DNA from 3 places in the Chryseobacterium sp. WX genome. Region 1 is predicted to be linked to each of the others. Evidence: riboswitches for the same ligand, from Rfam matches in the RefSeq annotation. Region 1 holds a riboswitch; each other region holds the start of a gene.
What was found. A riboswitch is a leader RNA that binds a small molecule or an ion and turns the genes downstream of it on or off. The one in region 1 is predicted to bind S-adenosylmethionine.
Positions count from the first base shown of each region.

Region 2: another riboswitch for S-adenosylmethionine. It lies ahead of PZ898_RS17750 (alpha/beta fold hydrolase); the one in region 1 lies ahead of PZ898_RS16965 (TonB-dependent receptor).
Region 3: another riboswitch for S-adenosylmethionine. It lies ahead of PZ898_RS13870 (TonB-dependent receptor); the one in region 1 lies ahead of PZ898_RS16965 (TonB-dependent receptor).

Region 1 covers NZ_CP120710.1:3,756,655-3,767,424, reverse strand. The annotation lists gene PZ898_RS16970 (RagB/SusD family nutrient uptake outer membrane protein) at 1-9, opposite strand, end outside; gene PZ898_RS16965 (TonB-dependent receptor) at 28-2,961, opposite strand; SAM riboswitch class I at 3,045-3,143, opposite strand; gene PZ898_RS16960 (type II 3-dehydroquinate dehydratase) at 3,387-3,794, shown strand; gene PZ898_RS16955 (hypothetical protein) at 3,869-4,309, shown strand; gene pckA (phosphoenolpyruvate carboxykinase (ATP)) at 4,360-5,976, opposite strand; gene PZ898_RS16945 (GYDIA family GHMP kinase) at 6,104-7,009, opposite strand; gene fabD (ACP S-malonyltransferase) at 7,019-7,894, opposite strand; gene PZ898_RS16935 (LysM peptidoglycan-binding domain-containing protein) at 7,965-9,938, opposite strand; gene bshC (bacillithiol biosynthesis cysteine-adding enzyme BshC) at 9,977-10,770, opposite strand, start outside.
Region 2 covers NZ_CP120710.1:3,921,242-3,932,011, reverse strand. The annotation lists gene metH (methionine synthase) at 1-1,119, opposite strand, end outside; gene PZ898_RS17770 (fatty acid desaturase) at 1,121-2,212, opposite strand; gene PZ898_RS17765 (homocysteine S-methyltransferase family protein) at 2,295-3,305, opposite strand; gene PZ898_RS17760 (O-succinylhomoserine sulfhydrylase) at 3,343-4,503, opposite strand; gene PZ898_RS17755 (ACT domain-containing protein) at 4,628-6,166, opposite strand; gene PZ898_RS17750 (alpha/beta fold hydrolase) at 6,172-7,110, opposite strand; SAM riboswitch class I at 7,171-7,277, opposite strand; gene PZ898_RS17745 (glucosidase) at 7,466-10,081, shown strand; gene PZ898_RS17740 (OsmC family protein) at 10,158-10,577, opposite strand; gene PZ898_RS17735 (proline dehydrogenase family protein) at 10,653-10,770, opposite strand, start outside.
Region 3 covers NZ_CP120710.1:3,085,514-3,096,283, forward strand. The annotation lists gene PZ898_RS13865 (amino acid permease) at 1-208, opposite strand, end outside; gene PZ898_RS13870 (TonB-dependent receptor) at 216-2,648, opposite strand; SAM riboswitch class I at 2,742-2,847, opposite strand; gene PZ898_RS13875 (alpha-amylase family glycosyl hydrolase) at 2,937-5,774, opposite strand; gene PZ898_RS13880 (T9SS type A sorting domain-containing protein) at 5,968-8,046, opposite strand; gene PZ898_RS13885 (AraC family transcriptional regulator) at 8,200-9,072, shown strand; gene PZ898_RS13890 (hypothetical protein) at 9,165-9,449, opposite strand; gene PZ898_RS13895 (fumarate hydratase) at 9,543-10,770, opposite strand, start outside.

The sequences.
Region 1 (10,770 bases):
TTTTTTCATTGTTTCAATTTTAAAAGGTTAAAGAGTTGCCTGAAGACCAAAAGTGATGGTTCTCATGGCAGGATATCTGTAATACGTGGTTCCGTCCAAAGCCTGCTCAGGATCCATTCCTTTATGTTTATAGAAGGTCAGAAGGTTTTCTGCCTGAATATAAATTCTGAATTTTTTCAATCCTATTTTCTCAAAATAATCCTCAGGAAGTGTATATCCCAAGCTTACATTTTTAAGTCTTGCATAAGTACCTGAATACAGGAATCTTGAAGACGTTGAAGTCCAGTTATTCGTTGTTGTGCTCAATGCGGGAACATCTGTATATGGATTATCCGGTGTCCATCTGTTCAGTATTTCAGAACTCCACGCACGTCCTCCCGCACTTCCGTTATGCATGATGGAAGTATAATCTGTATCTAAAATTTTACCCCCGATTTTGAATGTCAGTAATCCTGAAAAGTCAAAATTCTTATAGGTAATGCTTGTACTGATTCCTCCTGTCAGTTTCGGCAATGCGGAACCTTGCAATAGTTTTGTTGCTTTTGAGTATTCCGAAGTAGTTCCTTCCACTGAATTTCCACTAGCATCGGTAGAAACTGTTTTCCACAATGGCTTTCCATTGCCTGGATCTACACCCACCCATTCCGGAATAAAGAAATCATATACAGAACCTCCTACCGTTAATAACTTTGTTCCCACCACAAGAGAACCTCCCGGTAATTTGGTTACTTTGTTGTTTAAAGTGCTTAGGTTAACATCAACATTCCATTGGAAATCCTCAGTTTTAACAGGGGTTGTGAATAGTGAAAATTCAAATCCTGTATTCTGAATGGTTCCGATATTGGCAGGATAATCACTGATACCCAACGATGGTGCCACCGGCATATTAAACAGAAGATCCTGGCTTTTTCTTTTGAAGTATTCGATATTCCCTTTAACTCTGTTATTCAAAATAGCAAATTCCAATCCTACGTTTAAATTAAGGTTGGTTTCCCATTTCACATTATTAGTGGAAGTCTTTTCAAGAGTTGTACCCGGTTCTCCACCAAGGCTGATAAATCTGTACAGCTCCTGATAAGCATAATAAAGCGGTTGTCCGTTAGGTCTAAGTAATTTATCATTTCCTTGTCCTCCGTAGCTGGCACGCAATGTCAATTGATTGAATACATTCAGGCTTTTAATAAATTCCTCATTGGATATTTTCCATGAACCTCCTACTGACCAGAATCTCCCCCATCTGTTATCTTTTTCAAATCTCGAAGAGCTGTCTGCTCTTCCCGATGCAGATAAAAAGTAAGTATTATTGTAGTCATACTCTACTTTTCCAAGGAAACTCAATAAGCTTAATTTATTACTGTTTCCACTGAAACTTCCCAGCAAAGAAGCAGCATCCGGCTCATAGTAATAAGGCAGTGAAAACTGACTTCTTGTTCCTGATATCGTCTGATAATCGTATTTGTAGAATTCGTGTCCTGCCAGTGCATTAACGTGATGCTTTCCAAACTTTTTATCGTACGTAAGGATATTACTGGTTGTATAAGATAGTGTTCTGGTATTGGTTTTCGTCACTGAACCTCCAATTTCCGCTCCTTGCCCAAGTAATGGATTTGAATAATAATGACCGTTATAATTCACCAAATCAACTGAGAAGCTTGTTTTGAATTTCAGTTCCGGCAGGAAAGTGAATTCCATGAATCCTTTTCCTGAAAAGTTATCTTCTTTATTTTCGTTTTTGTCTAATGGTAAAGTTGCAGCCGCATTCTGATTTTGAAGTGCATTTGTGGGCCTGTACTTTCCAAAATCATAAATCGGATTTCCGTCAGCATCTAAAACGTAAGTTCCGTCAGCATTTCTTTCATAATAAGGATAGAAAGAAGGAATAAACCTTGCGGCATTGATGATATTGCTCGCCTTGGAATCTGAAGAAGTTGGTGCCTGCTGAATACTGTTGGTATAGCTTAAGTTTGCTCCAACATTTAACCATTTCTTCACTTCCGAATTGATTTTTAATCTGGTATTATATCTTTTAAAACCGGATTCAATCGCCATCCCATTATCATCCAGATACCCTAGTGAAAAGAAGTAATTACTTTTATCACTACCTCCGCTGATATCAAGATCCACCTGGTTTCTTGATGCCACTCTCTGTAAAATATCTCTCCAGTCGTCATTCCAGAGTGGTGATGCACCAAGCAATAATTTTCCATCTGTTCCCACCGGTTTTGGATAAGCAGTTCCATATGGATTAATTCCAAGGGTAGAAACAAGATTATCTGTTGCCATCTGAGCAGCCTGCTGAGAAGAAACTTTACCGGACTGATATCCGTTTCTTAATGCTTCCCAATATAATTGAAAGTATTGCTCCGTGTTTACCTGTTCATAATCTTTGACAGCTCGTCCTGAGAATCCCTGACTGATATTAAAATTAACTCTGGCTTCTCCTTTTTTCCCTGATTTTGTAGTGATGATAATAATCCCGTTGGCTCCTCTTGAACCATACAAAGCACTTGCTGTAGCATCTTTTAAAACACTTATAGATTCAATATCGCTTGGGCTAATGGAGTTCAGGTTTCCATCAAAAGGAATTCCGTCCACTACATATAAAGGATCACTGGAAGCACTGATGGAACCAATACCTCTGACTCTGATGGTAGAAACCGCACCTGGCTGTCCTGATGCACTGGTGGTCTGAATCCCCGCAACCTGGCCTTCCAATGCTTTGGTGATATTGGTTACAGGTCTGTTATTAATCTTATCACTTGAAATGGTCGCTACAGAGCCGGTATAGCTGTTTCTTTTAGCTTTTCCGTAAGCCACCACTACTACTTCATCAATCTCCTTTTCATGAAGGCTATCTTTTTTCGGTCTGGAATTCTGTGCACTTACACTGGTTACTCCCAGAAAAAAAGCAGCAACCGGAGGTATCCACGCTTTAGAATTGAATAAATTTTTGCTAATCATAATCAATTTTAGTTATCATATATTAAAATTTAGCCCTTTGCAGAAAAATCAGCAAAGGGCATCGATAAATACGATAAACCAAATGCTTATTTTTCCTTAAAAGGCTGAACGTAACACCTTGCCCCACGGGTAGGTTGTCAAGACTTCACAGGGTCAGTTCCCTCCATCTTTCTTTATAAGCCGATCGAAATATGGTTGCAAAGCTAAAAACTTTTAGTCTACAAAACAAGTAGACTTATTTATTTTTCATGATAAATTTTCAAAAATTAACGTAATTTTTTAATAAAACCCATCACAATAAAGAGTTACAAGCTTTGCCACTTTCTTAAACATGACAAATATCATTATCAATAATTCAATACAACAAATTAAATCTGTCCAGAAATTTTTGATCTTTAATTGAAAAAAGTTTTTAATTTTATGGTATGAAAGTTTTGATCATCAACGGCCCTAACCTCAATCTGTTAGGCACAAGAGAACCGGAAATCTATGGAAATGTTTCTATGGAAAGCTATTTGGAAAATTTAAGATCCGAGTTCCATACCCATGAATTAAAATATTACCAGTCTAATATTGAAGGAGAACTTATCAACAGACTTCAGGAGGATGATTTTGATGCCTTAGTAATTAACCCCGGAGCTTTTACTCATTATTCTTATGCTATTGCTGATTGCTTGAAAAACATTCGCAAGCCAAAAGTAGAAGTACATATCAGTAACATTTATAAAAGAGAGGAATTCCGACAGAAATCTGTAACGGCAGCCAATACAGATGCCGTTTTATCAGGCTTTGGAATGGATGGATATAGGCTGGCTTTATTAAGCTTGAAGTAATTTTGTTACTTATCCTTTTCCCATGAATTGCACAGATTTCTACAGATAATTATGGATAAGTAACAGAGTAATTTATGAAGATAAAAGATAAGGTTTATTGCAAAGACATTGGAATATATTCCGGACAATTGACGAAAAGAAAAAACTATATCGTTGAAGAAAAAAATGCGGAAAATATAAGAATCTGGAATGACGAAGGAAGACTGAGGTGGTATTCTGATTTTTATTTTAGTTTAAACAATGAACCGGAAATAACTTCTATTCATATTGATGATGAAATTGAAAATATTGAATCTGATGCTATAGAAGTAAGTATTGAATTTTCCGACAAAACAAAATATGGGATGACCTTCACTACCCCGCAGTATTTAGATAAAATATTGGACAAAGAGTCTTACTTTTCTTCAAAACACTTTATGATTATAAAATACCTCACTGAAGAATCAATCAAATCAACCGTCCTAAAACTGGATGAACAGAACGAACTGATTGAAAACTGTAAAAAATATGAATAAAAAAAAAGCCTCATCACTGATGAGGCTTTTTGTATGTTGATTGGTAACTATTAGATAGTTTGTTCCTGCAATTGAGGTCCTGAAGCTACTAATTTTTTACCTTCTTCAGTATCACAATACTGCTCAAAGTTCTTGATATATCTTGAAGCAAGATCTTTTGCTTTTTCTTCCCATTCTGAAGCGCTCTCATAAGTATCTCTAGGATCTAGAATACCTGTAGAAACGTTTGGCAATTCAGTAGGAATTTCAAGATTCATAATTGGAACCTGAGTTTTAGGAGCATTATCAATAGAACCGTCAATGATGGCATCAATGATTGCTCTGGTATCTTTAAGAGAAATTCTCTTTCCGGTACCATTCCAACCTGTGTTTACCAAATAAGCCTTAGCTCCGTGCTCTTTCATTTTGCCGATTAATGTTTTAGAATACATTGTCGGGTGTAAGGTAAGGAATGCTTCACCAAATGCAGGTGAGAAAGATGGTTGAGGTTCTGTAATTCCTCTTTCAGTTCCTGCCAATTTTGAGGTATAACCGCAAAGGAAGTGGTACTGCGCCTGATCTTCATTCAGGATAGAAACCGGAGGAAGTACTCCGAATGCATCTGCTGAAAGATAAACGATCTTTTTCGCATGACCTGCTTTAGACGGCAATACAATTTTGTTGATATGATAGATTGGATAAGAAACTCTTGTGTTCTCAGTGATAGATCCGTCTGTATAATCTGCTACTCCATTGTTAACAACAACGTTTTCAAGAAGAGCATCTCTCTTGATGGCAGCGAAGATATCCGGTTCTTTTTCTGCAGATAAGTCGATAACTTTAGCGTAGCATCCACCTTCATAGTTGAATACTCCGTTGTTATCCCATCCGTGCTCATCGTCACCGATAAGGTATCTTTTAGGATCTGCCGATAAAGTTGTTTTACCAGTTCCTGAAAGACCAAAGAATAAAGCTACATCACCTTTTTCTCCTACGTTAGCAGAACAGTGCATAGAAGCCATACCTTTTAATGGAAGATAGTAGTTCATCATAGCAAACATCCCTTTCTTCATTTCACCTCCGTACCATGTACCTCCGATAATCTGTAGTTTTTCAGTAAGGTTGAACATAATGAAGTTTTCAGAGTTTAATCCCTGAGCTTCCCAGTTCGGGTTGGTAGTCTTTGATCCGTTGATTACTGTGAAATCCGGCTCACCGAAGTTTTCAAGTTCGTAATGAGAAGGACGAATAAACATATTAGTAACAAAATGCGCCTGCCATGCCACTTCAACGATAAATCTTACTTTAAGTCTCGTATCCGCATTCGTTCCGCAGAATGTATCTACTACATAAATCTTTTTAGATTCTGCAAGCTGGTTCAGCACTAGTTCTTTACAAGACCCGAAAATTTCTGCTGTTGTAGGTAAGTTTACTTTACCATCCCAGAAAATTGTGTCTCTTGTAACATCATCCTGAACAATATATCTGTCTTTAGGTGAACGACCTGTGAAAATTCCTGTTTTTACTGATACTGCGCCTGATTCTGTAAGCTCAGCTTTCTCAAACCCCTGATTTTCAGGAGAAACTTCAGCCTGATATAATTCTTCATAAGAAGGATTATACACTACTTCATAGTTTCCTTTAATCCCTAATTTCTCTAAATCCTGGATGATTTTAGTGTTTTTCATTTTACTTATATTTTCTATTTCTTTATTGCTTTCAACAAAAATAATATTAATTATTTGTTAAAGGTGGTTTAAATATACTGATATAAGTCAGAATGGCAAATAAAAAAACAGGATTATAACTGCTTGATTACAAATCAATTATATTTTCCCATTCAAAAATAGTTGTAAAACCTTTCTCCCAAAAATAGTTCTTATAGTCCCCAAATTTGGCACTCATTACAAAATCTCCCCCCCATGCGCCTAAACTTTTGACAAATGAAGGGCAATCTGAGAATAACCTTTCTTTAACTGTGAGAATTTCAAGAAAATCGGCAATTTTATGTTCATGAGTCATCATTAATTCGGAAAAATTTTCCAATTCATGACATAACAATATTTTTTTTGTAAGATCTGAAAATTCGTCAACTAATTCCGGAGACTTCTTTTTGGACTTGTAAAAATTGATTCCCTCTCTGCTATCCTGCTTCTGATTTAAATGAATAAAAATCAGTTCATTTTTAAAGGACGGACTAAAATCTACTTTCTCATATTTTATCTCAGGCTTACTTTGGAAAAGCACTGCGGACTTTTCTTTTGCAACTGCAATGTCATATCCACTTCCTCCCAAGCTGATAGAGTTAAGATGGAAAGGATTAATCTCTGCCCATTCCGCAAGATTATTCATCAGCGTAGAACTGCTCCCAAGCCCATAATCCGCTGGAAACTGAAGATTGGTTTTTAAATGGTAAGTAAGATCAGTTTTGAATTTACTATTAGAAAGCAGCTGAACATTCTGTAATGTTTTGGTAATAAATTCAGCACTTGATGGAATATTGGTTTCTAAGACCTGCCAGGTTTTATAATCAATGACAGCCTTCAACCATAGTTTATTCTGATGATAGGCTTCCCAAAGAACAAGGGATTTTCCATCTTGTTTTTCTTCAAAGAAAAACTCTTGTCCCAGCCTGGTAGGTACCGCTAAGACAAGAGCTCCATCTATTGCGAAATATTCTGAAGTAAGCATAAGCTTGCCCGGTGAAAATATCGCGTTCATATTTTTTGTTTAGATTGCAGAAGCAGCTTCTACTGATCCGTCAATTTTTTTGATCAATCCCTGAAGGGTTTTTCCTGGTCCTACTTCCACGAAGTTAGAGGCACCATCTTTAATCATATTCTGAACAGACTGTGTCCATTTTACTGGACCGGTAAGCTGAGCGATCAGGTTTTGTTTGATCTCATCAGGATTGGTTACCGCTGTTGTCGTGATATTCTGGTATACAGGAATAGTTGCTTTTCTGAATTTTGTCTTTTCGATAGCTGCGGCCAGTCTTTCCTGTGCAGGCTGCATCAATGGTGAGTGGAAAGCTCCGTTTACTGGCAATAGCAACGCTCTTTTAGCTCCTGCTTCTTTCAGTTTTGCGCAAGCTTCTTCTACTGCAGGAGTTTCTCCTGAAATAACCAATTGCCCCGGGCAGTTATAATTTGCAGGAACAACAATTCCGCTGATCTGTGCACAGATTTCTTCAACCTTAGCATCGTCTAATCCTAAGATAGCTGCCATAGAACTTGGATTTGCATCACAAGCTTCCTGCATTGCTTTCGCTCTTTCAGAAACTAATTTCAAACCATCATCGAAGGATAAAACTCCGTTGGCAACCAAAGCTGAAAACTCTCCTAAAGAGTGTCCTGCTACCATTTCGGCACCAAGACCATTTACTGCTTTTAATGCTGCTACTGAATGTATAAATATTGAAGGCTGGGTAACCTCTGTTTTCTTAAGATCCGCATCCGTACCGTTAAACATAATGGAAAGAATGTCGAAACCTAAAATTTCATTGGCAGATTCCATCAGATCTTTAATATCTTTTCTAGAATCATACAATTCTTTTCCCATTCCTACGAACTGAGAACCCTGCCCTGGAAATACAAGTGCTTTCATGTATTGAATTAAATATTATGCAAATATAACTATAATGTTAACAATATTCGTTCTAAGTGCTATAAATCATTTATGGTACTAACCTGATTACTCTGTAACCTGTATTTACATATGCACCGTTAGCTTTAGATTTTACAAACTCAAATTTGGTAGCAAGCTGAGTCTGAACTTTATTCATCTGCTTAAAGATTTCTCCTTTTTTATTCTCTCTGGTCAACATGTCATTTACCACATCAAACCCTACAACAGCATATTTTGGCGGGGTTTTGCAGTATTTAGTTTTATAAGCTGCCAGAATTTCTTTCTCAAAGCTACCGTCTGTGTTAATCTTTCTATCCATCAGATATACAAGACTAGCCTGGCTCAGCTCATCCACTTTCTTCTCAAAAACAGGAGAATAGAACATACTGAACGCTTTGATACCCTGTACTTCTTTAGAAATAGCAATCATTCTGTTGGCAAAAGCATCTCCTGCAGCATTATCATCATTCGCTAAAATGGCAATAACCGGTGCAGACTGCCCTGTCATCATATTCTGATCCGGCTGAATATCTGCCGGAGAATTAACAATAATAATATTAGGATTTTTTACTGCTTTTTCAAGTCCTGCTTTGATATAGTTGGCATCTTCTTTTTTAGCATCCGCCACTATATATATCTTCTGATCTGAATACACACCTTTTACTTCTTCTACAATCTTATCAGCATAGGTCTGATTATTGGTTTCGACAATAATCAAGTTGCTGTAGTTATAGAGTTCCGGAGAGTTAGCAAATGGTGCTACAACCGGGATTTTCTGATTTTTGGTAAAATCAAGAACATCAATTACATTGGACTTAAAGAAAGGTCCGATAATAAGATCTGTATTATCAGGATTGATCTGTGTCAAAGAGTTTTTGAATGAAGCTTCATTTCCTGAATCTACAACTTTGATATCCAGTTTTTGTCCTCCTCTTGCATTTCTTTCAATAGCAAGCTTAGCTCCTGTCAAAAAGTCAAGTGCCATTGCTCTATACTGAGTTTCATTGGTACTGTACCCGAAAGGAAGCATTAGGATAACGCTTAAAGCATCACCATTTTTCTTTATATAAGCTGCATCCTGCTTTTTGATCTTTAAAACCATTCCGGTTTTCAAACCGTGTGAAAGATCCGGGTTGAGAGCGATAAGCTCATCAATAGAAACACCGAATTTATTAACGATAGAGAATACTGTATCTCCCTGCTGCACTGTATAGGTTACATAATCATCACCTACTGCAACATTGGAAGCAGCTGTTGATTTTTCGTTCCCTGAATCCATTTTTGCTTTTGGATTTGTAGTTTCTGCAACGGTATCAGTATTGGCAGTCGTATTTGTTCTTTTTATTTTAATGGTATCCCCAGGTTTCAGTCCTTTTTCTTCCAATCCTGGATTTAAAGCATAAAGGTCCTGCTGGCTAATGCCAAACTGTTTTGTAATTCTGTAATAATTATCTTTAGCCTGAATCACATAAGATTCTCCTTCTGCTGCTGGATTGCTAGCAGATGTAGATGTAGCAGCTGTTGCGGTTGCTTTTTCTACAGGAGTTTCAACGTGTTTTTCCGGTGTTACAGCCTGTTGAGCACCACCATACTTCTTAATACTGGCAAGAGGCAAAGTAATTTCATCTCCGATCTTCATATGAGAATCCAGTTCAGGATTCAGTTTTCTCAGATCAGTTTCAGAAATTCTATATTGTTTTGTGATGCCATAAATCGTTTGTTTTGGCAGTAAAACAATTTTACCTAGAGAAGAAGTACTTGCTGTTGAAGTTACTTTTTCTGCAGGAGTCGTTTTTGTCACAATCGGAGTGGCTGCTTTATCTGATTTTATAGTTAAAACATCACCGATCGCCAGTTTGCCATCTTTATGTTTTGGGTTTAGCTTCAGCAATTCATCTACAGTCATTCCATACTTTTTGGCAATGTTGTAAGGATTGTCACCTTGCACAACCGTATGTGATTTCTGAGCTGAAACTCCCAAAACCATACATAAACTGGATAGAATAAAAAACCTCTTTATCATATTCGATAATTATAATTTACAAAAATACTTCTTTAAAATTAAATGGCAACAATTATTAATTTTGAATCTTGAACCACCATTTCTTCCAAACAATTTTCAAGCCACGAATAGCCATAATCTGAAAAGAATACGCTAAAGTTATACACTCTTTCCTGCCATGTTTTTGCAGGATGAACATCTAAAAACAGATTTTCAAGTCTTTCCAGCAACTCATTCTGTTTTATTTTTTCAGCATGAAGCAGACGTTTTTTCATTCTTTTGAATGACTTTAATTGTCGTACTTCTTCTGCCTTTACCATATTCCCGAAGGATTTCTCAGTAGTTTCTGCTGAAGCTCTCAATGCAGAAAAATTACTAATCAATAATTCTTCTTTCTCTTCAAGTAATTCTACAATGGGATTATCTTTTAAAACCTTCTGATTGGTAAGTACTGAGAAGTTCTGGAAAAAATCTTCTATTTTAAGATCTAGTTTCTCAATTTTTCCCAATGTTTTTTCTTTCAGGAAAAGCATAGAGTTTCTTGGAATCAGAACTGGGAAAGGAATATTAATTTTTGAGAAATAATCTTTCAATTCCAGCCAGTACATGATTTCGGCATTTCCTCCGATATAGGATAAATTAGGAAGTACATTTTCCTGATATACCGGACGCATTAGCGCATTCGGACTGAATTTTTCAGGATGGTTTTCCAATTCGACAAGAATTTCTTCTTCTGTAAACTGGATAGGCTTATCTACAATATTATACTTGTGTCCGTTAAATTCTATTCTGTCTCTCGTTTCAGAAAGGTAGAAAAGATTTATTTCACGAGGGTTTACCTGAACCTTCCCAT
Region 2 (10,770 bases), 160 kb from region 1:
TTTACCGCTTCCGAATAAATCTCCTACGACTCCCATTCCGGTCATTAAATTCACTTCGATGACATGAAGCGGTCTTTCGGCTGTTAGCCTTGCTTCTTCTACATCTTCTTCAATAAAACGGTCGATTCCTTTTACCAAAGCATGGGTAATTCTTTCCTGTAGAGGATTATTTCTCCATTCTAAGTCTTCAGTTTTTTCTTTCTTAACTGATTTATGCTTTTCGGAATAGTCGAGAAGTCTTTCTGTAGCATCTTCTCTTTTATCCAGGATGACATCTTCTACAAGCTCCAGTAATTCTTTATTGATCTCGTCATACACTTCCAGCATTGCCGGATTCACGATACCGATGTTCATTCCTGCCTGAATCGCATGGTACAGAAATACAGAGTGCATGGCTTCTCTCACCGTATCATTTCCACGGAAAGAGAAAGAAACATTACTCACTCCTCCACTCACGGATGCGTAAGGAAGGTTTTGTCTTACCCAGCGTGTCGCTTCAATAAAATCGATGGCATTTCTTCTGTGCTCATCCATTCCAGTTGCTACCGGAAAGATATTTAAGTCGAAAATGATATCTTCTGCGGGGAAGCCAATCTGGTTCACCAAAATATCATAGGAACGTTTTGAAATTTCAATTCTTCGTTCAAAACTGTCTGCCTGTCCTACCTCATCAAATGCCATTACAATGACAGCTGCACCATACCTTTTGATGGCCTTGGCATGTTTGATAAATTCTTCCTCGCCTTCTTTTAAGCTAATGGAATTCACGACACATTTTCCCTGAGCTACCTGAAGACCTGCTTCAAGGATCTCCCATTTGGAAGAATCTACCATAATCGGGATTCTTGCAATATCCGGTTCAGAGGCAATTAAGTTCAGGAATTTGATCATCGATGCTTTTCCATCGATCAACCCATCATCAAAGTTAACATCCAGAATCTGGGCACCTCCTTCTACCTGATGGCGGGCAATATCTAAGGCTTCTGAGAATTTCTCCTCTTTAATCAGTCTTAAAAACTTTTTGGATCCGGCAACATTTGTTCTTTCACCAACGTTGATGAAATTACTTTCCGGGGTTATGATAAGAGGCTCGAGGCCTGATAATCTTAAATACTTCATTTTATTCTTCTAAAATATAGTAGGCATTATTGGCATTCTGCTTCAATAAATCCCTATGCTTACTTAAAGCTGTAATCAGCGGAAATCTTTTGTATGCTAAACCATGTTCTTTAGCAAATTCTTCAATCTCCTCTGTAATTTCATTATAATACATATAACTGTAATTGGGAAACAGATGGTGAGCAACGTGAAAATTGAAATTTCCCAACACATTTCTTACAAACCAGTTATTTTCTTTGAGATCATTGGTTACTTCCAGCTGGTGGCGAAGCCAGCTAAACGGCAGACCATTCTCTTTATTTAATTTTGGAAAAGCATTATCAGGAAGCGGATGCAAAGGCAGTAAAACAAACAATGCAAAAATACTTGCTGATATCACCTGTAAAAACCACGCTCCTAAAGCCAATCCTATTGATACTTTAAAGAACACTACAGGAACCACAATCTGATAAAAGAAATAGAACAGCTTATAGCTTATCATTTTTACTTTTTCAATGGTGGGTATCTTTCCCTGGGTTTTTAAAATCACCCTTTCTTTATCAAAAAAGTCTCTGAAGTCTCTTATAAACATCCAGTTAAACAAATACAACGGATAGACTAAAAAGAAAAACTTGTCCTGATACTTCTGTACTCCTTTCGCTTTAATCCACGGTACAATTAAAAGCAGTCCGCTCTGTTCGATATCCGTATCCCATCCATCTACGTTTGGATAGGCGTGATGGCTTGCGATATGTCTTTTTTTCCAGATATATGAATTGGCGCCTACAAAATCAAAAATGTGAAGAACCAGCCCGTTTAATCTTTTACTCTTATAAATGTTATTATGGGCCGCTTCGTGGATTAAGTTTAAATAAATTAAAACCAGAGAGATTCCCATTAAAACAAAACTCAGAATATAGATCCAATGCTTTTCGGCATTAAGAACAGCGAGAAAATATAAACCAATATAGACCAGTGGCAGGATGACTGCTTTGATCTGAATGTAGATATCTCTGTTTTCAGAAATGGCTTCTACTCTTTGGTTCACTTTCTTTCTCAGCTCATTAAATAATCTGACATCCTCGGAATCTTTTAAGTAAATTGGCTTTTCCATATTTATAACTTTGTGGTTTACTTAAAGTTAATATTAATATTTCAGCCTTTATTCTTGATTTTAATTAAAAAAATCTATCAAATCATACAAATTTCTTCAATTTCCTTGGCTCATATTTTTCTACCAGATCAGCAATTGCTTTAATATGTTCAGGCGTTGTACCACAGCATCCTCCTATAATATTGATTAATCCTTTCTCTACATATTCTTTGATCTGCCTTGCCATATCTTCCGGAGTTTCGTCATATTTTCCAAAAGCATTCGGTAAACCGGCATTCGGATATGCTGAAACATAGAATTCTGAATTATGAGCCAGTGTTTCAAGATAAGGAGTCAGCTGATCTGCTCCCAATGCACAGTTGAAACCTACACTTAATAAATTCAGGTGGGAAACTGAGATCAGAAAAGCTTCTGCGGTCTGTCCGCTCAAAGTTCTTCCGGAGGCATCGGTAATGGTCCCTGAAACCATGATCGGGATCTCAATTCCTCTTTCGTCCTGCAGTTCATCAATAGCGAATAAAGCAGCTTTTGCATTCAAAGTATCAAAGATGGTTTCTACCAGAAGGATGTCTGAACCCCCATCCAACAAAGCTTCACACTGCTGTTTGTAAGCTACTCTCAATTCTTCAAAAGTGATGGCTCTGTATCCCGGATCATTCACATCAGGGCTTAAACTTGCTGTTCTGTTTGTAGGTCCGATAGATCCTGCTACAAATCTCGGTTTGTCTGGATTTTTCGCAGTATACTCATCACAGGCTTTTCTGGCAATTTTTGCTGACTCATAGTTCAGGTCGTATACCAGATCTTCCATGTGGTAATCTGCCATCGCAATGGTAGTTCCTGAAAATGTATTGGTTTCAATAATATCAGCTCCGGCTTCCAGATATTTCTTATGAACTTCTTCAATCGCCTGTGGCTGTGTCAGAGAAAGCAGGTCATTATTTCCTTTTACCGGATGTTCCCAGTCTTTAAAACGCTCTCCACGGTAGTCTTCTTCTTCGAATTTGTATCTCTGAAGCATGGTACCCATCGCTCCGTCAAGAATTAAAATTCTTTCGGATAAAGCTTTATATAATTGTTCTGAATTTTTCATTTTAATCTATTTTGGCTAAAACCAGTTGCTATTTGAATTAACCCAAAGCTTGTTTTAAATCTGCAATGATATCTTCTACATTTTCCAGTCCTACTGAGCAACGTACCAGTCCTGCAGTAATCCCTACTTCATTTCTTTCTTTGTCTGATAATTTGGAATGCGTTGTAGAAGCCGGATGAGTAACGATCGTTCTTGTATCACCTAGATTAGCAGACAATGAACACATTTGTATCTTATCTAAAAAGTTTCTTCCTCCTTCTATTCCCCCTTTTATTTCAAACGCCACAATATTTCCCCCGAGCTTCATCTGCTTTTTGGCGACTTCATAACTAGGATGGGATTTCAGGAATGGATATTTTACCAGTTCAACATTTGGATGACTTTCTAAAAACTCAGCTACCTTCAATGCATTCTCACAATGCTTTTCTACACGGATCGCCAATGTTTCTAAACTTTTTGATAATACCCAGGCATTAAAAGGAGACAATGCAGGACCTGTATTTCTTGCGAAAAGATAAATTTCTCTGATCAGGTCTTCTTTTCCTACTGCGATTCCTCCTAAAACTCTCCCCTGTCCGTCAATCAGTTTCGTTGCTGAGTGTACCACAATATCTGCACCATATTTGATAGGCTGCTGAAGGTAAGGTGTTGCAAAACAATTATCTACAATAAATATAAGATTATGCTTTTTGGCGATCTGACCGAAAAACTCAAGATCGAGAATTTCAATAGCGGGATTGGTAGGAGTTTCAAGGTATAAGATCTTTGTATTAGGTTTGATGTATTGCTCCACATTCGCTGCATCTTCTGCTTTGAAATAAGAGGTTTCAATATTCCATTTCGGGAAATATTTGGTAAACAATGTGTGGGTAGACCCGAATACTGACTGGCAGCTTACAATATGATCCCCAGCATTTAACAAAGCTGCAAATGTTGAATAGATGGCTGCCATTCCTGTTGCAAAAGCATATCCTGCTTCTGCACCTTCCATTTTAGCGATCTTATCTGTAAATTCTGTTACATTAGGATTGGAAAAACGGCTGTATAAATTTTTAGGTTTTTCTTCTGCAAAGCTTGCTCTCATATCCTCCGCATCCTGAAATATAAAACTGGAGGTAAGATAGAGCGGCGTAGAATGCTCATCAAACTGAGTTCTTTCCGTCTGGGTTCTTATTGCTGATGTTTCAAAATTTTCCATATAGTTTTAATTAATTTACCAATATAGCAGTCTAACAATGTACCAATTAAAATCATCGCTTTGCTCAGAATAACGACACCAATTATTGGTAAACTGGTACATTATTAGATTGTTACATTAAATATTATTTTGTTTCACTTACTCTTAAAATATCTCCGAATACTCCTCTTGCGGTTACCTTTGCACCAGCTCCGGCTCCCATAATCACGATTGGATTTTCACCATAGCTTTCTGTGTAGATTTCAAAGATGGAGTCTGAACCTTTCAGTTGTCCCAATGCTGAAGTTGCAGGAACAGAAACCAGTTTTACATCCAGTTCACCTTTATCTTTCTGTAAATCTCCGTGCAGATCACCTACATATCTTAATACATGTCCGGGTTCCTGGTTTTCTTTTATTTTCTGGTATTCTTCGTCAAGCTCCTCTAGTCTTGAAAGGAATTCTGATTTTGAAACTTCAAGTAAATTTTCAGGAACCAGATTTTGAATGCTGATATCATCAAATTCATTGATTAAGTCTAATTCTCTTGCCAGAATCAATAATTTTCTTGCCACATCATTTCCTGAAAGGTCTTCTCTTGGATCCGGTTCGGTGTATCCTTTTTCCAAAGCTTCATTGATGATGGTTGAAAATTTATCATCTCTTAAAGAAAAATTGTTGAAAACATAGCTCAGTGTTCCTGAGAATACCCCTTTGATTCTTGTGATATTTTCTCCTGAAAGGTGTAATAACTTGATGGTGTCAATTAACGGTAAACCAGCTCCTACATTGGTTTCATACAAATACCGTCTGTTGTTTTTATTCAACGTATATCTTAGTTTTCTGTATTCTTCAATCGGAAGGGTATTGAAGATTTTGTTGGAAGAAACCAGATCAAACCCGTTTTCTGCCAAAGCGTGATAGTTTTTAACAAAATCCTTGCTTGCCGTGTTATCCACAACAATCAGGTTCTCCAGTTGATTTTCATTAGAGAAATTAATCAGTTCTTCCACGTTTGACGGATGCTCTGCTGTTAAAACCTCATCATTCCAATGGGCATCAAATCCTTTTTTGTTGAAGGCAATTTTCTTTGAATTGGCTACCGCAACGACTTTAAGGTCTATTTTTTTACGTTTTTTAATCTCTTCTGCAGATTCAAGTACTTGTTCTATCAAGGTTTTCCCTACGTTTCCATGGCCAATAATGGCCAGATGAACGGTTTTCGGTTTTTTGAAAATTTCAGATTCTATGATGTTTCTTGTTTTTTCATCCTGCGAAGAGGTCACTACGATATTGACTCTGTTTTCTCCTGCCACCTGATTTAAAAGTAACGGGAAAACATTATTTCTTGCCAGCTCAGCAAAAACTTTATTGAAATCTTCTGCAACAAAACCAATCACAGAAACATTATTGATACTATATATTTGGGAAACTTTTCCTGACTTTCTTTCTGCTTCGAATTCATCAATAAGACAAGCCACTGCTTTCTCTGCATCATTTTCATGCACCAGAATAGAAATTCCGTTCTCTACAGCCTGCTGAGAGATTACGCCTACACTGATACGCGCTAAAGTAAGCGCTTTAAAAATTCGTCCGTCAATCCCGATTTCTCCCAGGAAATCTTCTCCTTCAAATTTGACGATTGATCTGTTCTTCAAAAATTTTATTTCGTTAGCATTTTTCATTACTTCTATAAAATGTTTTTAATGATATTATTTAATTGTTGATATTCCATTAGGAAGGCATCATGGCCGTGTATAGATTGGATCTCGTGATAAGACACATCCTTATTTTTCTCTTTTAAGTTTTCAAAGCACATTCGGATTTCAGAAGCCGGGAAGAATAAGTCTGTATCTACGGAGATCATGTGCATTCGTGCCTGTATGTTCTCCAGTGCTGCATCAGCAGCATTTATATTCATCAAGAGATGATTCATCAGTTTGTAACTCTTTAAACTAAATCTTTCGTTTAGTGCGTTACCATGATAAACCAGCCAGTCTTCTGATTCCAGGCGTTGTTTGGCCTGGTTATATTGGTTTTGAAATCTGTCATTGAGCGACTGTGGAGTTCTATAACACAACATGGCATGAATTCTCGCTTTCTGTAATGGTTCTTCTTTATCATTCAATAAAAATTTCTGAACCAGACACTGTGCATGAAGCCAGTCGTGTGTTCTGTAATCGCAGGCAATAGGAATAAATATTTCTGCAAGATCCGGCTGCTTAGAAAGCATTTCCCACGCAATCCCTCCTCCCAGAGAGCCTCCGATAATGGCATATAAATTTTTGATATGTAGCGCTTCAAGTCCTTTCAAAAATATCGCTGCGATATCTGAAGGAGTAAAGTCTTCATAATCTTCAATTAAAAAATCGTCATATCCGTTTCCTGGTATGTTGAAGCACAGAACGGTATATTGATCAGTATCAACAATCTGATTTTTTCCCACCAGCTGTTTCCACCAGCCTTTTTCTCCGGATACGTTTGAATTTCCGGTAAGAGCATGGTTGATTAAGATAACTGGGGCTGTAAACAGATCTTTCCCAAAGAGCTGATAGCTCAACGGGATATGGTATTCCTTTTGGGAATAAGTTTGATACGTAAGATTAATATAGTTTAGTTCTGTTTTCAATTCTATTAAATTTTAATACAATTGAAAATGCCACAGGAAATGGCTGAAAAGAACTTCAGTGAGTTATCTGTCCAAAATACTTTGGTAGAACGTAGCACCTTCTTTGCTTGCGCAAAGGGTTGCTAAGGTTTCATAGGGTCTAATCCCTCAACCTTTCTTGATAACATTTTCAATATTTGAATGAACGAATGGTGCAAAGGTAGTTCTTTTCTTTTAATTTCAAAAAAAAATTATTTTAATATTTAAAAAAGCCCTTAAATACAAGTATTCCAAGAGTATATTAATAATTATTCAGATGAAAAAAATTGGAATTACTTCTCAAAAAAACTAACTTCGTATGGAAAAGTGATGAGATATGACCGCCGAAAAAGATAGATTACAAGATACCAAATGGAAAAACTGGGGACCTTATGTAAGCAACCGGCAGTGGGGAAATGTACGCGAAGATTATAGCCCGAACGGGAATGCCTGGAATTTTACCAACCATAATAATGCAGAAAGCTATGCCTACCGTTGGGGTGAAGAAGGTATTGCCGGAATTTCTGATGTAAAGCAGCTTTTATGCTTTGCTTTTTCGTTCTGGAACAAGAAAGACAAAATGGTAAAGGAACGATTCTTTGGGTTGAGCAATCCTCAGGGAAATCATGGGGAAGACATCAAAGAAATCTTTTATTATCTGGATAATACACCTACTCATAGTTATATGAAAATGGTTTATAAATATCCCATCAATGAATTTCCTTACGATGAGCTTGTTGCAGAAAACGGAAGACGCAGTAAAAAGGAACCGGAATATGAAATTTTCGATACCGGAATTTTCGATAATGATGAATATTTTGATATTTTCATTGAATATTGCAAGGCCGATCACAATGATATTCTTGCCAGAGTAACGGTCTGTAACCGAAGTCAGCATGAAGCACCTATTGTGGTAGCACCTACTGTATGGTTCAGAAACAACTGGAAATGGGGATACAACACCTATAAGGCACAGCTTAATGCTTCTCACGACGGAAGTATCGATATTGCCCACGACAGTATTTCGATCAGGAAGCTGTATTCAAGAAATACCAATGCACAAAGCGTATTTTGTGATAATGAAACCAATAATTCTAAGCTTTATGGAGCTCCTGCAGGTGAAAACACTTATTTCAAAGACGGAATCAATAATTATATTATCCATCAAACGAATACGATAAATCCCGCAAAGAAAGGGACAAAAGCTTCTTTTCTGATTGATGAGCTTATTGGTGCCGGAGAATCCAAAGTTTTTGAATTCAGATTATGCCCGGCTGAAGCTGATGAGCCTTTTGAAAAGTTTGATGAAATATTCAATACGCGACAGGCTGAAGCTGAAGAATTTTATAAAGAAATTCAAAATGATACCGTTAACGAAGATGAAAGAAATGTTCAGAGACAGGCTTTTGCAGGACTTCTCTGGAATAAGCAGTTCTATCATTACAATATTGGAAAATGGCTGAAAGGTGATCCCAACTTTGAAGCCCCAAGAAATTTCAACGAATATGTAAGAAATACGGAATGGAATCATCTCCATAATAAGGATATTATTTCTATGCCCGATAAATGGGAGTATCCATGGTATGCCACATGGGATCTGGCATTTCACTGTGTTCCGTTTTCCATCATTGATGCGGAATTTGCCAAGGGACAACTTTTGCTCCTTACTAAGGAATGGTACATGCATCCTAATGGACAGCTTCCAGCCTATGAATGGAATATGAGTGACGTGAACCCGCCGGTACACGCCTGGTCATGCTTCCGTGTTTTCAAAATTGATGAAAAAGCTAACGGAAAACCGGATTTATTATTTTTAGAGAAAGTTTTCCAGAAACTGCTTCTTAATTTCACCTGGTGGGTGAACCGAAAGGATAAAAACGGAAAAAATATCTTTGGTGGAGGGTTTCTTGGTCTCGATAATATCGGAGCTTTTGACCGGAATATGGAACTAAAGGACGGACAGCATCTTGAACAGGCAGACGGAACAAGCTGGATGGCCATGTATGCATTGAATATGATGCGTATTGCAATGGAGCTTGCCCAATATTATCAGGTATATGAAGATATGGCCATCAAGTTTTTTGAGCATTATCTTTATATCGCTGAAGCTATGGAAAACCTGGGCGAAGGAACGAAAGGACTTTGGAACGAAGAAGACGGATTCTTCTATGATGTCCTACAGCTAGGAAATGGAGACAGTGTTTCTTTAAAATTACGAAGTATTGTGGGTTTGATTCCTATGTTTGCTGTTGAGATTGTTGACCACCGCTTACTGGAAAAGATGCCGAATTTCAGAACCCGAATGGAATGGATCTTAAAGAACAAGCCGGAGTTGACCAAACTGGTTTCTCACTGGGATGAGGAAGGACAAGGCCGAAAACACCTTATGAGTATCCTCCGCAAAAACAGACTGACAAAGGTTCTGACCAGAATGCTTGATGAAAATGAATTCCTGAGTTCTTACGGAATCCGCGCCATGTCTAAGGTGTATGAGGAAAATCCTTTTGTCTTCTCTGTACATGGGTCTGAAAATATAGTCTACTATACACCTGCAGAAAGTGACAGCCGTATGTTTGGCGGAAACAGCAACTGGCGTGGGCCTATCTGGTTTCCGATCAATTTTCTGATTGTTGAAAGTCTGCAGCGCTTCCATTATTATTATGGAAATAGTCTGAAAGTAGAACTTCCCACAGGAAGTGGTGATAAAAGAAATCTTGATGAAGTGGCTCAAAATATAAGTAAAAGGCTTTGCTCTCTATTTTTAAAGGATGAACATGGACAAAGAGCTTTCAACGGAGGTAATCCAAAGTTCAATTATGATGAACACTTCAGAGATTATATTACATTTTTTGAATATTTTCATGGAGATAATGGCCGTGGTGTGGGTGCTTCCCACCAAACAGGATGGACAGCTACAGTGGCAAAACTGATAAAACCAAGACTCACCTTTTAATAAGCAATGAGGAATTGGTAATGAGTAATATAAAAGCCGGATAAAACATCCGGCTTTTGCTATTTTATGTAAGAGATTAAATTTTTTCTCCGTTCACATACACTTCGTATCCGATTTCTACATTCGGTTCTAACGTTTTTGATACAGAGCAGTATTTTTCAAAAGAAAGTTCTGCAGCCTTTAATGCTTTTTTAGGATCAATTTCTCCTTCCAAAAGGAACTTAACGTTAATCGATTTAAAAGGTTTTGCATCTTCTACCTGCACTCTTTCGCCTTCTACTTCTGCCTGAAAGCTTTTAATTTCCTGACGTTGCTTCTTCAGAATAGACACCACATCAATTCCGCTGCAGCCTGCTACAGCCATCAGTACACTTTCCATTGGGGAAACTCCTTTGGCTCCCGGCTGGGAAGTATTATCTAAAAGGATAGAATTTCCTTGTGAGTTTGTACATTCAAATAAAAAATCGTCGTTTATTCTGTTGAGTGTAATTTTCATTGTACGGGTTTATATTTCAGATTTCTTTTTATATTCTTATTCAAATATAAAAAACTTTATGCAGTAAACCTCAGGCTAAGACATGATATCAACCATAGCCTGAAAAAGATTATCCGGATTTTCTGCAATGCGGTTACACATGTACAGATACCATTCATCACCATACACAATATACTGCCTGCACGGGTAACCT
Region 3 (10,770 bases), 670 kb from region 1:
CTTTAAAATGGGAGCCCAATTCTGCGTAGCAAAAAGCTCCGAACAATGCGAGAACTCCTCCGATGCTCCATAGCAGGAAAATACTGTAGGTGTTGGTAATATCGGAAAGCTGAAATCCCAAGGTGGTAAAAATCCCTGTTCCGATCATATTGGAAACGACGATGGCTGCGGCTGTTTTCCAGCCAATCTGATGTGAGGAAGTACTCATTTAATGATTAAAAATTAAAATTAAGCCTTCCGAAGAAATAATTCCCCAGCGTTCCCATCTGTACAGGCGCATATTTGAATACTCCATAATATGAATTTTTATAAATCTGGCGGTCCGGAAAGACATCAAATATATTGTTGGCTCCTACTGTAAAATTGATACTTTTAGTAATATCATACCCAACGCTGATGTCTGTCACTACTTTTGGTGAGAATTCCTGCACGTCTCCAAACGGATAACCATCTCTTATTACCTTACCAAAATAGGTATTTCTTACGAGAAAACTGAATTTTCCTATTCCATAATTTAATCCTAATGAAGCTTTTGTTTTTGGAGACAGGGTTTCAATGATATTGATCTGATCGGGACCAAAAAACTGATCCTGAGGCGTTCCTAAGTTTTCAGGAAAATGAAAATCTGTGATTTTTGTTTCCGTATAGTTTCCGGCAAGATTCATATTTAATTTTCCATTCCCAAGAATCCAGTCATAGGAAACCACTACATCTACTCCTTTCGTTTCTGTATCAATGGCATTGGCGAAGAATCTTCCGCTTTCTACCTTAAACTGATCCAGTCTTTTATCTGTTATATTGCTGGTGATCACAACTCTATCCTTTACTTTGATCCAGTATCCATCTATAGTAATTGTCAAGTTGTTTAAAGGTTTCAGCGTAAATCCAGCACTTGCATTGACAGAAGTTTCCTGTTTGAGTTTATCAAATCCAAGAATTTTAGCGGCTTCGCTATCGTTGCTGAATATTCCTTTGGTAACAATCTTAGAACCCGAAGTAGAAATATCCGCATAGGAATTATTAAAATACTGTTGTTGCAATGATGGTGCTCTGAATCCTGTCCCAACAGCGGCTCTTACCGCATAGTTTTTTACAAACTCATATCGTACAGCGAGTTTTCCATTCAAGGTATTTCCGAAATCTGAATAATTTTCAAATCTGGCAGCAGCGTCAATGTTGAGTTTTTTATCCAAATCATAGGAAACATCTGCATATACTGCCGTGGAATGTCTGTCTTTCTTCAAGGCATTGTTGGGAGAGAATCCGATGAAGGATTGAGATCCGCCTGCACCAAGCACTGTTGATCCTTCAGTGGCTACATTTCCATTGATGTCATATTGGGTATAGGATGCTTCGTCACCCGCTTTAATCTGGTATTGTTCAAATCTGAATTCTCCCCCAAATGCGATATTGAAACGGTTTATATTTTTAGAAACATCAAGATTAATGGTATTCTGCAGAAAACTATGGGCGCCTGCATAAAAACTTGTGGGTGATTTTGCACCCAGAGAAGCATTATTCGTATTGTTTACAGTATAATTGAAAGTATTGCTTCCAAAGGTGTTACTAAGGTCAAATAGCCAGTCGTTAACATTATATTTCGCACCTACAGCATAAGAAACGTCATATACCTGAGAGGCCAGAGTAGCCTGAAATCCGTTCGGATAAATGGATGAAACTACATTAGACTTTTCGCTCGGCAGTCTTCTGAAACCAAACCCTTCTCCTTCTTTAATACTGAAACCTCCGAAAGAATAGAGTTTAAAATGATCATTAAAAGGATATTCTGAGTTGAAAAACAGCTGTCCCTGTCTGATCTGGGCATCTCCGATCTGAAAATTAAAATCATCACGTGTTAATCCTCTTTTTGCAATTTCTGCATCATCTGCAGCTCTGGCAGCTTTTACGGCTTCAGCATCACCAGCAAATTCATAGGCAAAATTATCCCCGAAAATATCCAGGTCGTGATTTTGCGTTCTAGTGGTTTTTCCTCTGTGACTTAGCTGTAATGAAAGATTAATATAACCTTCTTTCTTTCCTAATGAGGTTCCATAGTTAACTCCTGCCTGGTAAGTATCACCATCATTTCTTCCGCTTAATCCGTAAGTAAGGCTTGCTGAAGCTCCTGTATTTTTCTTAAGAATTATGTTGATCACTCCTGCAATGGCATCAGAACCATATTGCGCAGCTGCTCCGTCTCTTAACACTTCTATTCTATCAATTGCAATTACGGGAATGGTACTCAAATCTGTTCCTACAGAACCATTTCCCACGGTATTCTGATAATTTACCAAAGAAGTAGAATGTCTTCTCTTTCCGTTAAGCAACACCAAAACCTGATCGGGTCCCATACCTCTTAAAGTAACAGGGTCAATATGTTCGGTACCATCAGAAGCAGACTGTCTCACTGCATTAAACGATGGAATCACATAATTCAGGAGATCCTGAGCAGTCATTTGGGGAGAACTTCTCTGGATTTTGTCGATATTAATTACATCTACAGGAACCGGTGTCTCCAGCTTTGTTCTTTTGACATTACGGTTTCCGACGATGATGATATCTTCGATCTGATTTCCTTTTTCCTCACTTTCCTGAGCCGCGACCAGAATTGCTCCAAGCAATAATACAGCTGTGCTTAATTTTTTCATTTTTATTCTTGCCAATTAATACTACGAATCTGACGGATCTTTCCGCAGATACACAAGACTTCAAGAAATGGAATTTATATAGAATATTGACTTCACTTATCTCCCCCAAAGGGTTGGAATTAGCACCTTTACACTTCTGGAACCGTGTAGGTTGCTAAGGTTTCACCGGGCCAAATCCCTCCACCTTTCTTGATAAATCTACTGCAAAAGTAGACTATTTTTTTGAACTTACAAAAAAAAGCAAATCTGCTGATCCGCAAATTTGCCTTTATTATTTTATAATTTATTTTATTCAATAATCATCTTTTGAATGGCTATTCCTGTATCTGATTTCAACTGCACAAGATACGTGCCTGCTGGATAATCAACCTTCGCATCGTAAGTTCCGCTCTCTTTATCCAGTTTGAAAGTATCCAGTTTTTTACCGGTCATATCAAAAATTGAAATTTCACCTTTTTTTGCTTTATTGAAAACGAGGTGAGCGATTCCGTTGCGAACCGGATTATCCGCAATCTGAAGAGATAATTTGTTGACCGCATTGGCATCTACAGTAGACAACGCACCTGCATAATTTCCAAAGATTCTGAATTCTCCGGGCTGTAAAGTGATCGGAGCCGTTGTGGAAACTATATTTGAAATACTGTTATCCATTAAATTCTGCCATTGACCAGTGTAAGGGAAATAAGGCACTACATTCTGTGCGGAAGTCGTGTAATTGGCCAATACGACAACATTCTTTATTCCTGTTGTAATAGCTGCATCATACACATAAATTCTTGTGATAAGACCAGTAGGATCATTCGTAAGGTTATTGGATTCTATACTGTAAGTTTTAGATTTAAAAACCTGATGACTGTTTCTGATGTTGATGATTTTAGCCCATGTATCATAGACTGCTTTTCGGTTCGCATTGGTATCATATCCTAAAGTGAATGCTACAGGTTTTTCATCGGTTCTACATCCGCTGTCGATGGTACCATTCGCACATCTGTTGATGCTGAATTCATAACCTAATTCTCCAAACTGCCAGATCATTTTCGGACCAGGGATAGTAAAGAACGTGGCCCCGAAAGTTTTCATTCTTTCAAGAGCGGTATTCAGGTCTTTCACATTGTAACCTCCGTTTATAGCACCATAGGCAAGGTTTTTAAACATCAGCCTCTCTTCATCATGGCTTTCTCCATAACCTACGGCACTCATATTGGTGAAGCCGTGAAGACTGTGATTCATACGGTCGTAGTTGCTGTTTTCCTGATAGCCCATCGTATTCTGATTGTAAGGATCGGTCTGTTTATTCCAAAGCATAACGCCTTTTCCTTCTGCTATTCTGTAATTCGCCCATTGCTGTTCTTCTGCATCAGTTCCAAGGTGTTCGAAGATCATATAAGAATTGGGATCAATGGCCCATTGTTTATCAGCATAATTTTTCATGATATCCACTCTGTCCTGCTGGTAGGCATTGGTACAGGCTTCATCATTTTCAGAACAGCTTTGCGTAAATCCTTTGGTTAAATCCCAACGGAATCCGTCTATGTGATATTCAGTCAGCCATTGCTGAAGACATCTTTCAACATAATATTGCGTTGAAAGACTTGTATGGTTAAAATCATTGAAGACATTGTATGAATGTTTCGGTACCTGGTTAAAGTAAGGATTGTTCGGTGCAACATCACCATAGCCGTCACCATCAGGATCAATATTCCAAAGTCTAACTAAAGGAGAGCGTCCTGTAGCATGATTAAACGCTACATCCAGAATGACTGCAATTCCGTTCTGATGACATAAATCTACAAATTCTTTGAATTTTTCCGGAGTTCCATAGGCTTTGTCTAATGCATAATGGAAAGAAGTATTGTATCCCCAGGAAAGATTTCCGTCAAATTCCATGATGGGAAGCAGTTCTATAGCATTGATCTTTAAATTCTTTAAATACGAGATTTTATCAATCAATGACTGCCAGTTTTTTTCTTGAGTAAAGTCTCTCAGTAATAATTCATAGACTATAAGATCCTGTTTCGCAGGTCTTTGAAAATTGGAAACCTGCCAATTATAAGCGGTCTGGCCTGTTTTAAATGTTGACACTTCAAAACCCTGCCCGGCAGGAAATGCTGGTAAGTTCGGGTAGGTAGAAGCCGAAATCCACGGGTCATCGTAAGAAGATAAAATTTGTGGGGAATAAGGATCTGCTACTTTTCTCAAATCGTTTGTTCTGTATTGGAAGGTATAAAGTTGCTGAGGAGTGATTCCATTGAGTTCAATCCAGTACAGATCAGGATTTGTAGTATCTTTTTTCATTAAATAGGTATCATTCACCGCCCAGTTATTGAAACTTCCTATGACGTGTACAAAATTTTTTCCCGGAGCATATAAAGCCAATCCCACCTTGGTTGGATCTGTCGGATGATAATTGATTCCCTGTCTGATCCAGTTGGGTATTGCCTGGGAAACAACATTTCTCGGAACCTGTACAATGAATGCTGCCGTTTTGGAATTGGTTCCCTGTGTCGCCACAAGTTCCATATTTGCATCCTGAGTAACCGTATAACTGTAAGAATAAGATTGTGAAGGCGTTGTTGCTGAATTGACAACAGTTCCGTTGGCTTTTAGCTGAAATGTAGCATTGGTACTTGCCGTCGCCGTAATAGTAATGGAATTTCCCGTAGGAACTGAAGTGAGGCTGTTCGCCAATGGATTTGTAAGCGTTAAGTTTAAAGTCCCTACGTTTACAAAAATATCGGGTGAAGTCTGATGCGATCCCGTCTTATCCTTTAATAAAAACCCAAACCTTCCGATTCCTGTTCTTCCATAAAAAGAAGTTGGTGTAAAAGTGAGTGAATAACTATCTGTAGCAGCATTATAATTCAGCTTATTCAGATCATTGGAATTGTTCCAGCTGCCATTGGTAGGGCAATCCTGACTATTCTGATAATTGGTATCAAACGACCAGGTCCACATATAAATGGCATTATTGGAAACTCCCCAGGCAGACTCGTCAATCTGATCACCTGGAACTGTAAGCGTAATGGCATCTGTTTCATTGAATGGATTGGGAGAAATTGTATAATTGATCTGACCAAAAACACCTATTGTAATCAGCAGAAAAACAACGGAATAAAATTTTCTCATATCTTATTTTTTATCGAATATAGTGTTATTTTTTATTCATAACCATCATTTTGAATCAGTTTTCGGGAAATATTTTATTTTTTTCGGAAAAAATCAAATAAAAAAAGACTCATGAAAATTTCATGAGCCTTCCAATAAAAGTAATTGTAATAAACTAATTTCTTTTGGCGAAATCTTTGGTATTGAGATCCGCTTACTCCTTTATAATTTTTTTAGAAACAGATTGTCCGTTCTTTAACTTTGACTCTACGATGTATAATCCTGAAGGAAGTTCAGTCATGTTGATCTGATGATCCGAGAACTGTACATTCATTCTTTGTCCTACAGCGTTCACAACGTTTACTTTTTCAATTCCTGAATCAGCTTTAACCATAAGAATTCCTTTTGTAGGGTTAGGATACACCCCAATTACAGATTGATTCAGTTTGGTTTCTGAAGTACTCAAAGAAGAGGTAGGCTTGATGCATCTTACTGATGATCCCTGTCCTCTCATAGCTCCGGCCGACGGATTGGCAATTGTCGATCCGATATACAGATATTTCGCTCCTAAACTTGATGTATCTGAACTCCAGAAATACCCTCTTTGCCCTACAAAAGTAAAGTTCCCGTCACTGGAGCTTCTGTATCCTCCTGCCGGTAATTTGAGATTGCTGCTGTAAGCTGTTGCCGGATTACCAATACTTTCTGCTCCTATTAAAGTTGTCCAGTCTGCCTGAGAAGGCATTTTCCAGTCTGGTCCTATTGCTTTACAAGGATCTATACCTACTGAAGCAGTGACATCTGCAAGTGATGCCCCATTCCATGTATCTCCACTTGCAAAATTTGCCCACCATGCCGGAGATCCTGCAACATAAGCTCCAGCTGTGGTACTTGCTCCTTCCGGAGTATTAGGAGATGGTGCTGGTACCATCTGGGAATTTCTAAGCTGGTGTCCATCATCCCATCTTCCCCATTGGAAAAGGTCTCCATAAGAATTCGCATCCGCTACTGATGTAGCCACCTGTAAGCTTCCAAGGTTCTGCTGAAGCCAGATTTTTCCGTCTGCTCCTCTTACCGTAGTATAAGCAACCTGTTGTCCGCGATACATAAAACTTACACAACCAATATCACCTACATTGGCTCCTGGATCTGTATTGCTGCATGTTTGTGGATTCAGGTTCAGAGAAATTCTTTTCACCTTTGTTGTATTGTCGGAATAAGCCAAAACAAGATAATTTTGTGCCTTATCTATTGCTAAATCATTGTATTTTGCTTCACCATCTGAAACAAAATCTCCTCCAAAAGGAACCCAGTTTTGCGAATCGTCTAATTGATAAACGGTATTTCTCAGGAAATTATCATTTTCAAAACGACTGGCTACCACATATGGCTTTCCTGAGTCTGTTACGGCTAAGGCAACATGCTGTACTCTTCCCTCTGAGAAGTTGGCATTTCCAACCTGTACCCATGAGCTTCCGTCAAACTTTCTGACATTCAACTTCCTTCCTCCTCCGGAGTTGGAAACATAAGCAATATAGATTCTGTTTGCTCCATCTAAAGCAATATCAGCATTATACTGCTCTCCTGATGAAGAATCATCTGCTGCTGTTCCTCCTACCAGTGTCCAGTTTTGTGCTGAGCTGGCATCTGTACTGTTCTGATATACTTTTATCCCTCCGGAAACATTGCAGGTGTACACCATATTATTGGTTCCTATTACCATTTCTGCAAATTCAGCACCTCCTGAAAAACCAGCATTTCCGACCTGTTCCCATGCACCTCCGGAATATTTTTTTACTGTTCCGGAACCGTAAGATCCATAAGTGAATATAATATTATCAGAAGATACCGCAGAAGCCTGATAATTTACCGAGCTGTCTGTAGCATTAGGAAGCTGAGACCATAAAGAGCCTGTAAATAAACGTACTTCCATCCCGGAGCCTGGATAACCAAGCTGATTGGTATAATAAATACTGTTTCCGTTTGGACTTATAGACAATGAGTTATAAGTAGCTGTTCCTGTAGTTACGCCTGGAACACCGCCTAAGTAAGACCATGAGCTTCCACTAAATTTCTGAACAGAACCTTTAGCTATAGAAACATCATAATAGGACACATAATAATTTCCTGAATTGTCAATAACAAGATTATTGAAACCACTTCCTCCTGCAGATACATCCTGAATGCCTCCTACACTTTCCCATTGCTGAGCATACATATAACTTCCAGCAACGGCTAGCAATGCTAATCCTGTTCTGATTTTCCGTATTGCAAAATATAAATCTTTAAACATATGAATATTATTTTTAATTATTCTAAATTTAATTTAATTTTGCGCAAAAGTACCTCAGACAATTAACCCCGAGTTATCATTTTCGAACTTTTGGTTATCCTGCGAAGGACTTTTATCTTAAGAAGTTGTACCATGGCTGTAAAAATGTGTTGTATGAGGGGTCAATCAAAAAGTGAACATTTGTTCATATCCGAGGACATCAAAATCATCATGCAGGAAGACCTTTGTTCTGATCAATCCTTCAAGTCTTATATGCTGGAGGCAAAGTCAAGTTTTAATTTGATTTTCATGTTGAGTGACGGCATTAATTTAGAAGGTCATGATTGCGGCACTCAGTTTTTATTCAAGAAAAATCAATATATACTTCATTATTCTTCCAAAGAAGGTGTTGCTGAACTATGGACAGAAAATCAGGAAATTCTGAGGTATCTCCACATTCAGATTAATTACCAATATATCTTTAACCTCATCAATCCAAAACTAAATCGTGAGAATGCTGAGATTCTGGAAAACATGATTCATAATAATTTTATATTCCTTCATAAAGAAACGCCGCCGGATATGACGGTTGAGATGCATATGATTGTTAAAGAAATTCTTGGTTATAGCAAACGGGGAATTATGCAGAAGTTATTCATAGAAGCAAAGATTATTAAACTTCTTATCCTGATCTTTGAGCAATTTAATGAGAAAAATATTCTCGAGGATACTCCAAAAACTCCTGAAATGATCAGGAAATTCATTGATGAAAATTATCATAGAAATATAAAAGCAGAAGAGATTGGAAAATATATAGGAATGAATCAAAATGTCATCAGGAAAGAATTCAAAGCCCGATATCATACAACGATTGCTCATTATATTTCGGAGCTCAGAATGTTGAAAGCCAGGAAACTGATCACAAATAAAGAGATTATGATTAAAGAGATTGCTATTGAATGCGGCTATGAGTACCTCCAGAACTTTACCCGTGCTTTCAAAAAGAAATTTGGGGTATCTCCTGAAAGTCTGAGGACTAATAAATAGAAAAACCGCTTAATTGCTTAAGCGGTCTATATATGTTGTTTTGCTTTGATATTACTTTTTCAGAATTCAGGTGAAAAAGCAATGACAATCAATTAATGATGATGTCCGTGATCGTGAAGGAAAGGTCCGTTTCCTTTCGGCTCGTTATAGATAACTTCTACACCTTCCTGCTCAGTAATAAGCTTTCTTCTGATATCTTCAGGGTCGAAAGGCTTTACTTTTCCGAAATACTCTTTCAAACCTTCAGTTAGCCACATTGGGATTACTAATCCGAAGAACATAAAAATACACCAGAATCCTACTAAGAACATAGTAATGAAGAATATAGTCCAAAGGAACTGGTAGAACGGCCAAAATGCTGATAATATCGTTATCATTCTCTTAAAGATTTTAGGCAAAAATAGAACTTTTTTCCCTTTTACACAAAAGATCAGCGTTCTATTTTGTTATTTATTTTAATTTTAAACTAATTAGTGAGCCAGATTTGCGAAGAAATCATTGCCTTTATCATCGGAAATGATGAATGCCGGGAAGTCTTTTACCTCAATTTTTCTTACGGCTTCCATTCCTAATTCCGGGAAGTCTACTACATCTACAGACACAATATTATCTTTTGCAAGGATAGCAGCCGGCCCTCCGATAGATCCAAGATAGAAACCTCCGTATTTATGACATGCATTGGTAACATCTTTACTTCTGTTTCCTTTTGCCAGCATGATCATGCTTCCACCGTGGCTCTGGAACTCGTCTACATAAACGTCCATTCTTCCGGCAGTGGTAGGTCCGAAACTTCCTGAAGCCATTCCTTCCGGAGTTTTCGCTGGTCCCGCGTAATAGATTGGGTGGTTTTTGAAATATTCAGGCATTGGTTTTCCACTGTCAATAATTTCTTTGATTTTTGCGTGAGCGATATCTCTTGCTACAATAAGAGTACCGTTCAGTTTTAATCGGGTTTTGATCGGGTATTTGGAAAGCTCTGCAAGAATTTCCGGCATTGGTTTGTTAAGGTTAATCTCAACAGCTTCTTCCAAATGTGGTGGAGTATCAGGTAAGAATCTTTTCGGATTCTGCTCTAATTGCTCCAGGAAGATCCCTTCTTTTGTAATTTTTCCTTTGATATTTCTGTCTGCGGAACAAGAAACTCCCATTCCAACAGGGCAAGATGCCGCGTGTCTCGGAAGTCTGATTACTCTTACGTCATGTGTAAGGTATTTTCCTCCAAACTGAGCTCCGATGGCACTTTCCTGGCAGATTTTCTGAACTTTTGCTTCCCATTCAAGGTCTCTGAATGCCTGTCCGGCCTCATTTCCTTCCGTCGGAAGATTGTCGTAATATTTTGCAGATGCTTTTTTCACTGCTGCAAGGTTGGCTTCTGCTGAAGTTCCTCCGATTACCAATGCTAAGTGGTAAGGCGGGCAGGCAGCCGTTCCAAGATCCGAAATCTTTTCTTTAATGAATTCTTCAAGAGATTTTTCGTTCAATAAGGATTTCGTCTTTTGATATAAGAATGTTTTGTTGGCAGAACCCCCTCCTTTCGTTAAGAATAAAAATTCGTAATAATCTCCTTTTTTAGCATAGATATCAATCTGTGCAGGAAGGTTAGACCCGGAATTCTTCTCATCAAACATCGTTAAAGGAACGACCTGAGAATATCTTAAGTTTCTTTTCTGATAGGTATTGAAGATTCCCTTACTTAGA